Regions from separate parts of the Rathayibacter soli genome, predicted to be linked through region 2. Evidence: predicted binding sites of a transcription regulator. Region 2 holds the regulator's gene; the other holds the start of a gene.

Region 1 (5,857 bases), 1.8 Mb from region 2:
GGTCGTCGTCGAAGGCATTGCTCTGCCGCTCGTACATACAGCGTGGATCACGGCCATCGTATTCACTGTGCTGAACGCAATTCTGTTGCTGGCGGTGCGCATCCCGACCGAGGAGCGGGCGCTTGCGACGACTCGAGCGGCCGGAGCGTAGCGTGCGCGCGCCGGACGCCGAACTCCTCTCGGATGTCGAAATTCTCATCGTCGGCGGAGGTCCAGTCGGTCTTGTCGCGGCCATTCGCGCACGCGCGTTCGGTTTTGACGTTGCGATCATCGAACCGCGCCCAACCCCGATCGACAAGGCCTGCGGTGAGGGACTCATGCCCGGCGCCGTTCGCGCCCTCGAGCTGCTCGGAGTGCGCCCGGCAGGCATGGACTTCCGCGGCATCCGCTATCTGCAAGGCGCGACGCGCGCAGAGCACGTGTTCACGAACGGCCCGGGGCGAGGGGTGCGACGGATTGAATTGCATCGCGCGTTGGCCGAGCGGGCGGATGCGCTCGGCGTGGGTCGCATCACCGGTCGCGTTGAGCACCTAGTGCAGGATGCGAACGGCGTCACCGTGTCGGGCCCCGGCCTCGACCGGATTCGCGCGGATTGGCTGGTCGGCTGCGACGGGCTGCATTCGACCGTGCGGCAGCTGGTCGGGCTGGCTGCCGCGCCACAGCAGAGGTCACAGCGCCGGTTCGGTCTGCGTCGGCACTTTCGAACCCAACCGTGGAGCGACTTCGTCGAGGTGCACTGGTCCGATCGGGTCGAGGCGTACGTGACCCCGGTCGGCGCTCAACTCGTCGGCGTCGCTCTGCTGGGTCCTGTCGGTGCCGATTTCGACGCGGAACTTTCCAGGATCCCTGAGCTCGGCGCGCGGCTGAGCGGTGCTGCGGTAGACGGACCCGTGCGCGGGGCCGGTCCGCTACGCCAACGTTCGGCAGCACGCACCGCCGGTCGTGTCCTGCTGACGGGCGACGCATCCGGTTATGTCGACGCGCTCACCGGCGAGGGTTTGCGCGTCGGTTTCGCCCAGGCAGATGCAGCGGTGCGCGCCGTCCGCGCGGGCGACCTGCGCCGCTACGAGCGGGAGTGGGTGCGGGTTACGCGGGACTTCCGAGTGCTGACCAGTGGCCTCGTCGCGGCCGGGCGCTCTGGGTTGCGCTCGAAGATCGTGCCGGCATCCTCGGCGGCACCGCGGCTGTTCGGTGCGGTGGTCGAGCGCCTGGCGCGATAACAGGGCGAGGGAAACTCGGTCGGGAGCTGCCACCGAAGCTGAGAAATGCTCTATGGCGGTTTGGAGCGTTGACACATCTCCCTCTAATATTCGAACAGGGTCCAACGGCGACCAGAGGCCCCGCGCCGCTCCATTTGGAACGTAGCGCCGCGCTCTCGGCTGCGCCGGCCACTTAGGGGTTTTCGTGGCAGAGGTCGCACGTCGCAATTTTCTCGGGGCGTCTTTGGCGGCCGCCGGAGGTGTCGTCGTTGGTGTCGGCGGCACATTAGGGGTGCAGGCGTTGAACCCTCCCGCGTCCGCATTTCCCAAGGTCAAAGTTCCCAGCGAAGCTGCGTATCTGCCGATCGACGCTTCGAACATCGACAAGGCCGTCGATCGCGTGGAGTCGTTGATCACGGATCTGATGAAGAAGACGGGCATGCCCGGTGTGGCGGCAGCCGTCGTGCACAACGACAAGATCGTCTTCGCGAAGGGTTTCGGAGTGCGCAAGGTCGGCACGCACGACGCCGTTGACACCGACACGGTGTTTCAGCTCGCCTCGCTCTCAAAGTCCTTGTCGGGCACCGTCATGGCGGCCGCTGTCGAGAAGGGCATCGTCGCGTGGGACGACCCAGTGATCAAGCACCTGAAGTCGTTCAAACTGTCCGATGAATACGCCACCAACAACGTCACCCTGGCCGACATGTTCTCGCACCGCAGCGGGCTCCCCGACCACGCGGGCGACCTGGTTGAGGATCTGGGCTACGACGAGTCGGCCATCCTGAGTCGATTGCAGTATTACCCGCTTGCGCCAATACGCGCCCACTACGCATACACGAACTTCGGACTCACTGCCGCCGCGGCGGCAACGGCAGCCGCAGCGGGGATGAGCTGGGATGCCCTCTGCCACGAATTCCTCTTCGACCCGCTGAAGATGTCGTCGACGAACACGACGTTGGCGGCGTACAAGTCTTCGCCGAAACGGGCATACGGTCACGTTCTCGTCGGCAAGAAGTGGGAGGCGAAGTACGTGCGCGACCCCGATCCAGAAGCCCCCGCCGGTGGGGTCAGCGGCAGCGTGAAGGACATGGCCGCGTGGCTGCGCCTGCAATTGGCAGAAGGCAAGTTCGATGGCACGCAGGTGATCGACGCCAAACAGATCCTAACCATCCAATCTCCCCACATGATCTCGGGAGCCCCCGGCACGCCGGCCTCCCGCGCGGGCATGTACGGATATGGCATCGGTACAAGTCCGGATGCCTCCGGGCGCGTCGTTCTCAGCCACTCCGGCCAGTTCGCCATCGGTGCGGGCACGAACTATATGATGATGCCGGCCGAGAAGCTCGGCATCGTCGTGCTCGGCAACGGCATGGCGATCGGACTGGTCGAGGCCGTCACCCGCAGTTTCTTCGACATTGTCGAGACGGGCGACGTGCGCGCCGACTGGTACCGGCTCTTCCATGACTACCAGTTCGCACCCGGCTATGAGAACCCGAGCGAACTGGCAGGCAAGACGAAGCCGGCCTCCCCGAGTGCCGCGCCGCCGGCATCCGCCGTGGTCGGAAAATACACGAACGACCTCTACGGGCCGGCCGCTGTGATCGCAGACGGCGATGCGCTGGTGCTCACGATGGGCGCGAAGCAGGTGCGATACCCGTTGACGCACTGGGACGGCGCGACCTACTCGTACGAGCCGATCGGCGAAAACGCCGCCGGAATCTCGGCCGCGACCTTCACGGTGGGGGCCGGTCCGACCACGCTCGCGCTCGAGCCGCTGAACACTGGGCACGCTGAGGGGCTCGGAGTGTTCACGCGCGTCTGACCCCGCGCGTCTGACCCCGCGCGTCTGGCCCCGCGCGTCTGACCCCGTGCGTCTGACCCCGCGTGCCTGACCCCATCCGCACGGCCGCGGGGTTCCAACAGGGCCGCTGTCTCCGCGATAGCGGTTCAACTCTAGCCGAATATAGATACGACTGATGATCCTTCGGAGATCGGCGCGCGTCGCGGCGGAACGCCCGAGCGACGGTTGCATTGCCCCTTTTACAGGCGGGCTGCCCGCTCTAAATTGGGCGCACACCCTGTCGAGTTGTGTTATTTAGATTTTGACCGAGTCGAATATATCTTCGATTGTCGTGATAGAATATGATCATGATTTCGATATCCGAGCAGCTGAAGCAGAGCGTGTTGGACGTCTGTGCTGTTCTGGACACCGCCCAGACCTCAGCGGTCTCTGGTGGGTCGGGCGGCTCTCTGCCGGCCGTGGTCGACAGCCTGGATGAGGTCGGCTTACAGCGACTGCTATCCGCGGCGGCAACATTGCGGTCGGAGACCGATGCGGTGATCGCGGCCGGCGCCGGGGTGGTCGCAAAGCGCTCCGAGCGCGATCTGGGTTATTCGGGGTTGGCGGCCCGCAAGGGTTACCGGTCTGCGACGGCCGTGATTCAGGCAATCACCGGGTCTTCCCGGAGTGAGGCTGCACGGCAGGTGCGTCTGGGTGAGGCCATGGCAGAGGTGGATGCCGCCGCGCGAGCGTTCGAGGCCGGCAAGTGCGCCGGCGACGGCGAAGGTTTCGGCACCGATGACGGCGTTGGTGGCGCGCCCGACCCGAAAGATGGTCGGCTGAAGGATCCGCTGCTGGCCGGCTCGTGCGGGCCGTCGTCGCCGGCGCTTCCGTGGTTCGAGCCGGTCACCCGGGCGGTGGCGGAACACGCGCTGACCTCCGATGGTGCTGCCGCAATAATCCGCGGGATGGGCGAGCCGTGCGACCACTGCGATGCCGAGACGATGCGCGGTGGCGTCACGCAACTTCTGCAGTATGCGGCGCAGCTCGCAGCGGAGCGACCCAGTGCCGGCTCGAAGATGTCTGCAAGCCTGGCGCTGAATGCGGACGAGCTGGGCAAGCTGGCACGGCAGATGCGCGATCAGATCGACCCCGTCGGGGTGACGGAACGGTTCGAGAAGCACTATGAAGACCGGGTGTGGCGGTTCGGCCGCAACAGCTCAGGCGCGCGCACGGCATGGGTCCAGTTCGACGACGAGTCCGGCGCGTGGATCGATTCGATCGTCTCTGCGGGAATGCGACCGCGCAGAGGCGGGCCGCGGTTCGTGGATGCTGCCGAGCGGGCACGTGCAGAAGAATTGGTGAACGATCCGCGCACCAACGAACAGCTGGTCTTCGACCTGATCATGGATACCCTGCGTGCCGGAGCAATCGCCGACCCGACCACGGCGTTCGGCACCCGCCAGCCCGGCCTTCGGGTGATCGTGGCCCAAGACGAACTGAACAAACACGATCAGGACGGCAACTTGACCGGAATCGGGTTTCTGGAAGATACGGGTGAAGCGGTCCCCCCGGCGATGCTGGAACGGATGCTGTGCGACGTCGGCACCCGCCAGATCACCGTCGACAGCTCCGGCAACCCATTGGACGTGGGCCGAGAACAGCGCCTATTCACCGCGAAACACAAGGTCGCGATGGCATACCGAGACGGCGGATGCATGGACCCGTTCTGTGACCAGCCTCCCTCTTATGCCGAGGCTCATCACACAGACGAATGGCATGCTGATCACGGCCGCACCGATATCGCTGACGGCGTGTTACTGTGCCGTTTCAGCCATATGCGAGTCCACAATCAGGGGTGGAAGATCCGGCGGGAGGGCTCCGCCTACTGGATGATCCCACCGGCAAACATCGACCCGAACCAGACCCCGATCCGGATGCGCAGCAAAGCCGCCTGGCGGCGAACGCGCGCCGGACGAACCGGCGAAGAACAGGCGAGCGCCGGACGAACCGGCGCAGGATGAGCGCGCGCAGGGCGAGCGCGCGCAGGGCGAGCACGCGCAGGGCGAGCACGCGCAGGGCCAACAAGCTCCTGGTAAACACGCGCGGAGCTATAACACACAGAGCAATCACGCACGCTTTCGATGCGGCTTGCCGGACTGCCGATGTTCAGCCGAGTAGCAGCTTGCGCAGCTGGTCCGCGGAATGCACGATCGCCATGGCGCCATCCGCCTCAGCGGGCGAGCCGTAGCCCCACTCGACGAGAATTGTCGGAATGCCGTTGGCCGTTGCGCCTTCGACGTCGTGCGAGCGGTCGCCGACGAGCACAGCCCGCGATAGGTCCACGTCGAGATCCCGAAGGCGATCGAGCGCGTACGCGACGACATCCGTCTTGGTGCTGCGTGATTCGTCCTCAGATGCACCCGCGATCACCTGGAAGTAATCGGCAATGCCGAAGTGTTCCAGGATGCGTATCGCGCGGGACTCCGGCTTGCTCGTCGCGACGGCGACCGGAATGCCAGCCTCGCTCAGGCTGCGCAGAAGGCCGACAATGCCGGGAAACACTGCATTGTCGTGCAGGTCGCGGCTGACGGCGGCATCACGGTAGACGGTGAGGGCATTCAAGGCTTCGAGTTCGCTCATTCCGGCGAACGTGCGGAACGACTCGAGCAGGGGAGGACCGACGTAGGCCAGCAGGCCGGCTTCATCTGGAACCGGCAGTCCGAGCGTCGTGAAGGTCTGTGTCAAAGACGATGTGATGCCCGGAGCGGAGTCAGTCAGCGTGCCGTCCAGGTCGAAGAGAACACAGGTCCAGGTTCGGGTCAAGGTTGTATTCGGGTTATTCATAGCCTTCCCATACTACGTATCTTCTGCTGAA
Region 2 (5,857 bases):
CACCCGCCCGGTGATCGTCGGCCCCGTCACCTTCCTCGCGCTGAGCAAACCCAGCGATGCGGCTCCTGCCGGATTCAGGCCGTTGTCGCGGCTCGACGAGGTGCTGCCGGTCTACCAGCAGCTCCTGGCGCGATTGAGCGCCGCCGGCGTGCAGTGGGTGCAGCTGGACGAGCCTGCCCTCGTGAGCGAGAGCATTGCGGATGCCCGTGCGGACGTTCTCGAAGCGGCCCGCGCCGCCTACGCCTCGCTCGGCGAAGCGACCGATCGGCCGGCGCTGTTCGTGGCGGCCCCATACGGCAGCCTCGATGACGCTGTGCCCGTGCTCGCGGGGAGCAACGTAGAGGCGATCGGTCTTGACCTGGTGCGCGGGTCGGTCCCGGCGGTTGCCGATCTCGATGACCCCACGCGTACGGCGCTTCGGGCCAAGACGCTGGTCGGCGGGGTCGTGGATGGGCACAACGTCTGGCGTGGCGACCTCGAAGCGGCGTTCGGCAAGCTGGAGAGTCTGCTCGCGTTGACGGTTAACGTCGCCGCAGCCACATCGACCTCGCTCCTGCACGTACCGCACGATGTTGACGATGAGCCTCGGCTCTCCGACGAACTGAAGAGCTGGTTGGCCTTCGCCGATCAGAAGGTCGGCCAAGTCGCGGTTCTTGCTCGTGGTTTGGATGACGGGCACGAGGAGATCCAGAGTGACTTGGACGCGGCATCCGCGGCACTTGCACAGCGACACAACGCCACAGGCGTGCGGGTCGCGGCCGTGCGTGAGCGTATCGCCGGGCTGTCAGAAGCCGACTTCCACCGCGGTGCCTATGCGGATCGCGTCGTTGCCCAGAATGCAGCGCTCGACCTGCCGTTCCTGCCCACAACGACCATCGGGTCGTTCCCGCAGACCGGCGAGATCCGCCGGAGCCGTGCTCACTTCGCAAAAGGAGACCTCAGCGAGGCGGACTATCGCGAGGCCATGGAGGCCGAGATCCGTCGCGTGATCGACCTGCAGGAGGAGATCGGCCTTGACGTGCTCGTCCACGGGGAGCCCGAGCGCAACGACATGGTGCAGTACTTCGCCGAGAACCTCGACGGCTTCGTCGTGACCCAGAACGGATGGGTGCAGTCCTACGGCAGTCGCTGCACGCGTCCATCCATCCTCTGGGGCGATGTCTCGCGGCCGAACCCGATCACCGTGGGCTGGTCCAGCTACACGCAATCGCTGACGACGAAACCGGTCAAGGGGATGCTCACCGGCCCTGTGACGATCCTTGCCTGGTCGTTCGTGCGCGACGACCAGCCGCTGGGCGACACGGCCAACCAGGTCGCGCTGGCTCTACGGGACGAGATTGCGGATCTGCAGGCCGCGGGCATCCGGATCATCCAGGTCGACGAGCCGGCGCTGCGCGAGCTGCTGCCGCTGAAAAAGAAGGATCAGCCCGCCTACCTCGACTGGTCGGTCGGATCGTTCCGGCTTGCCACCGCAGGTGTTGAAGCGCAGACGCAGATTCACACGCACCTGTGTTATTCGGAATTCGGTGTGGTCATCGACGCCATCAAGAACCTTGACGCGGATGTGACGAGCATCGAGGCAGCACGAAGCCGGATGGAGGTCGTTGCCGACATCAAGACCAGCGGGTTTGATCACGGCATCGGGCCGGGCGTCTACGACATCCATTCGCCCCGCGTGCCGTCGGTCGCCGAGGTGACCGAACTGTTGCAGAAGGCGCTGGATGCGATCCCGCCGCGACAAGTTTGGGTGAACCCGGACTGCGGGCTCAAGACGCGCGGCTATGACGAGACTGTGGCGTCGTTGAAGAACATTCTGGAGGCGACGCGCGCCGTGCGCGCAAACGCCGTGGCGGTCTAACCCGCTTGCCTGCCTGTGCGCACGGTCCGTGCCCACTGACGAGATCGAAACGTGGGCGCGGGAGACTCTAAACGGAGCGGAGCACGGCGACGACCTTGCCGAGTACATCGGCGAAGTCGCCGACGATCGGTTCGAACGCACTGTTTCGCGGGAGCAACCAGGTGTGACCGTCGCGCTGGCGGAAGACCTTGACCGTGGCTTCGCCGTCGAGCATCGCCGCAACGATGTCGCCGTTCTCGGCATCGCTCTGTTGACGAACGACGACCCAATCGCCGTCGCAGATCGCGGCGTCGATCATCGACTCTCCGACGACTTTGAGCATGAATAGCGTGCCGTTTCCGACAAGCTGGCGCGGCAGCGGGAAGACCTCATCGATCTGCTCTTCCGCAGTAATCGGGATGCCGGCAGCGATTCGGCCGACCAGCGGCACCATGGCGGCGTCGCCGACCGGGGTCGAATTCTCGAAGTCCGCACTGTCGCCGGTTGTGCTGGGGATGTCGATCAAGATCTCGAGGGCACGCGGACGGTTCGGGTCGCGTCGAAGATAGCCGCTCAACTCGAGTTGGTTGAGCTGGTGTGTAACGCTGGACAGCGAGGCGAGCCCGACGGCATCGCCGATCTCGCGCATGCTGGGCGGATAACCGCGCTGGCTCACCGACCTCTGGATGAAGTCCAGAATCGACAGTTGCTTCTCACTCAGAGACTTGCGCCGCCGGGTGCCCCGCTGCTTCGGTTCGTCGCCCTTGCTCGCCACGTCGTGCGTCCCTTCTCGCCATGCGACCGCTCGATTCGGATGAGCAAACACCGTTCGGATAACCGAATGTCGGTGGTGCCTGGTTGCATGTGATCCAGACAGTCGAAACTGTATCTGCTGAACCGCCACAAGGCAAACACCTGTTCGAGCGTGTCTGAAACTTTTTTGACATTTGTACGAAGATAGGGTTGAAATCACGTGACTTCGAAGATATATTCGGAACAGAGTTTCGTATCCGGCGGTTCCGGCCGAACGCCGGATACGAATCAATTCACTCGGGTCGGCCTCACCGGAAACGGTGCGACCGGTTCCGACGAAGCGGCCAGGAGGCAGTCATGAGCACCGCGAGCATCGCACCGGCAGCGCGAATGCGCCTGCGTCTCACCCGACGCGGGCGTGTGGTGTTGACGGTACTGACCGCGACGCCGTTGCTCGCCGCACTGCTCGCTTTTGGGTTCAATGGGGCAGCGGCCGCAGCGTCCGGCGGTGGAAACACCACTTCGTTTTCGCACGTGACTGTGACGACCGGAGAGTCACTGTGGAAGATTGCCGAAACAGTAGCCCCGTCCGCCGATCCGCGCGACGTGGTCGCTGCGATCACCGATCTCAACCAGCTGTCCACGTCGGTGCTCGTGCCCGGCCAGCGTCTTGCCATCCCGGCTCAGTACGACCGCTGACCGCGGTTCTGTGGGCCCGGCGAGGCAGCGCCGAAGCTCTAGCATTGAGGGGTGAGTTCACTTTCTGATCTGCCACTGCGTGACGACCTGCGAGGAAAGGCTCCGTATGGGGCGCCGCAGAAGCATGTGCCGGTCGCGTTGAACGTGAACGAGAACACGCATCCGATCCCCGATGCCGTTGCGCGGGACATCGTTGCGGCGCTGTCGGATGCGGTCGGTCGCGCGAATCGCTATCCGGATCGTGAATTCACCGAACTGCGGCACTCGCTTGCCGGCTATCTCGGTCATGGACTTACGGCTGACAACATTTGGGCAGCCAACGGGTCCAACGAAGTCTTGCAGCAGATCCTGCAAGCATTCGCCGGGCCCGGAAGGAGCGTTCTTGGCTTCGCTCCGACGTACTCGATGTACCCGATCCTGGCGAACGGAACCGGAACGCGGTGGGTCGCGGGGGACCGCGGCGACGAGTTCAGCGTGTCGCCCGCGCATGCTGTCGAGTGGATCAATCGCACTCACCCCGACGTCATCCTGCTGTGTGCGCCGAACAATCCGACAGGAACGCCGTTGTCGTTGGATGTGATTGCCGCGGCATACGAAGCGACCGATGGGATCGTCGTTGTCGATGAGGCCTACTCCGAATTCATGCCAAAGGGTCAGCCGAGCGCGCTGACGTTGCTCCCCGGACGCGACCGCTTGATCGTCTCCCGCACGATGAGTAAGGCGTTTGCGTTCGCCGGCGTGCGACTCGGCTACCTCGCCGCTGACCCCGCGGTGACGGATGCGATGCGCCTGGTCCGTCTGCCCTACCACTTGTCCGTGCTCACGCAGGCTGCCGCGATCGCCGCACTGAAGCACGCCGATGAGATGCTCGCGATGGTCGACGACATCCGCGCCCAGCGTGACCGCATCGGGCAGGGCTTGACTGCGCTCGGCTACCTCCCGCACGACAGTGGCAGTAATTTCGTTCTATTCGGAGGTGTCGCCGACCCGCACGCGATGTTCGAGGCGCTGCTGGCCGACGGGGTATTGATCCGCGACGTCGGCATTCCCGGCCACCTTCGCGTGAGTGCTGGCACGCAGACCGAGACGACCGCATTTCTCGATGCGGCCGCACGCTTCAGCGTGCAGGCGAACAGTGTCATCGCGCCGCTAGGGTTGTGAATCATGAGCACCGGTACGCGCATCGCGCAGCTTCAGAGAGAGACGACAGAGTCGAGCATTGAGTTGTCCCTCGACTTGGATGGCTCGGGGATTGCGGACATTCATACCTCTGTGCCGTTCTTCGATCATCTGCTCACCGCGTTCGCGAAGCACTCGTTGACCGATCTCTCGGTCCGCGCATCCGGCGACGTCGAGATCGACGTGCACCACACGGTCGAGGACGTTGGGATCGTGCTCGGCAAGGCGATCGTGCAGGCTCTGGGAGACAAGAGTGGCATCGCCCGCTACGGCGACGCCCTCGTGCCGCTCGACGAAGCCCTCGTCCAGGCGGTCGTTGACATTTCAGGCCGACCCTACCTCGTGCACGCCGGCGAGCCCGCAGGTTTTCAGTACCACCTGATCGGCGGTCATTTCACCGGATCCATGGTGCGGCACGTGTTCGAGGCGATCGCGTTCAACGCAGCGCTGACAACGCACATCACAGTGCTCGGCGGACGTGACCCGCACCACATCGCCGAGGCGGAGTTCAAGGCGTTCGCGCGTGCATTCCGTCAGGCCAAAGCGCTTGACCCGTTCATCGTCGGTATCCCGTCGACAAAGGGCGCCCTGTGATTCAGCCCTTGGTCGTCGTCCTCGACTATGGGTCTGGGAACGTGCATTCGGCCGCGAAGGCGCTCGAGGCGGCCGGTGCCCGAGTACAGCTCACAGCCGACGCGGCGCGCTCTCGCGAGGCGAACGGACTCGTGGTGCCCGGTGTTGGCGCATTCCATGCCGTCATCGACGCACTGCGTGCGGTGCGCGGCGACGAGATCATCGACCGTCGATTGGCAGGCGACCGGCCGGTGCTGGGCATCTGCGTCGGTATGCAGGTGCTGTTCGAACACAGTGTGGAGTTCGGAACGGATGTGGACGGGCTTGGCGAGTGGCCCGGCGAGGTCACCGAACTGCGCAGCGAGATCCTCCCGCACATCGGCTGGAATACGGTCGAAGCTCCTGAAAGCTCCGTCCTTTTCGACGGCGTTCGCGATCAGCGCTTCTATTTCGTTCACTCCTTTGCGGCACATGAGTGGCAGATCGAGTCGGGCCGCGCCTTCCGGGAGCCGGCGCTGACGTGGGCGACGCACGGGTCGAGGTTCCTGGCGGCGGTCGAGAACGGGCCGCTTTCTGCCACGCAATTTCATCCGGAGAAATCCGGCGAAGCCGGCATCCGTCTGTTGCGCAACTGGGTGAACGGCCTGCGCTAAATTTGAGGCTTGTGCCGGAATAGGCGCGGTCACTGCTATTCGAGGATCGAAAACGACCATGAGTGAGTTCAACAGAACACCACGTCTTCTGCTTTTGCCCGCCGTCGATGTCGCGGCGGGCAAAGCGGTTAGGCTGACGCAGGGCGAGGCCGGCTCGGAGACC

The links. The regulator LexA, encoded in region 2, represses DNA repair genes until DNA is damaged. The targets are predictions, from matches to a motif close to TCGAACANNTGTTCGA.
Positions count from the first base shown of each region.
Region 1: the regulator LexA is predicted to act here: its motif matches at 3,311-3,326, upstream of QU604_RS00525 (DUF222 domain-containing protein).

Region 1 covers NZ_CP133020.1:100,585-106,441, forward strand. The annotation lists gene QU604_RS00510 (isoprenylcysteine carboxyl methyltransferase family protein) at 1-151, shown strand, start outside; gene QU604_RS00515 (NAD(P)/FAD-dependent oxidoreductase) at 153-1,220, shown strand; gene QU604_RS00520 (serine hydrolase) at 1,405-3,021, shown strand; gene QU604_RS00525 (DUF222 domain-containing protein) at 3,348-5,003, shown strand; gene QU604_RS00530 (HAD hydrolase-like protein) at 5,149-5,826, opposite strand; gene QU604_RS00535 (SseB family protein) at 5,839-5,857, opposite strand, start outside.
Region 2 covers NZ_CP133020.1:1,911,373-1,917,229, forward strand. The annotation lists gene metE (5-methyltetrahydropteroyltriglutamate--homocysteine S-methyltransferase) at 1-1,858, shown strand, start outside; gene lexA (transcriptional repressor LexA) at 1,926-2,612, opposite strand; gene QU604_RS08685 (LysM peptidoglycan-binding domain-containing protein) at 2,948-3,289, shown strand; gene QU604_RS08690 (histidinol-phosphate transaminase) at 3,341-4,450, shown strand; gene hisB (imidazoleglycerol-phosphate dehydratase HisB) at 4,454-5,062, shown strand; gene hisH (imidazole glycerol phosphate synthase subunit HisH) at 5,059-5,694, shown strand; gene priA (bifunctional 1-(5-phosphoribosyl)-5-((5-phosphoribosylamino)methylideneamino)imidazole-4-carboxamide isomerase/phosphoribosylanthranilate isomerase PriA) at 5,753-5,857, shown strand, end outside.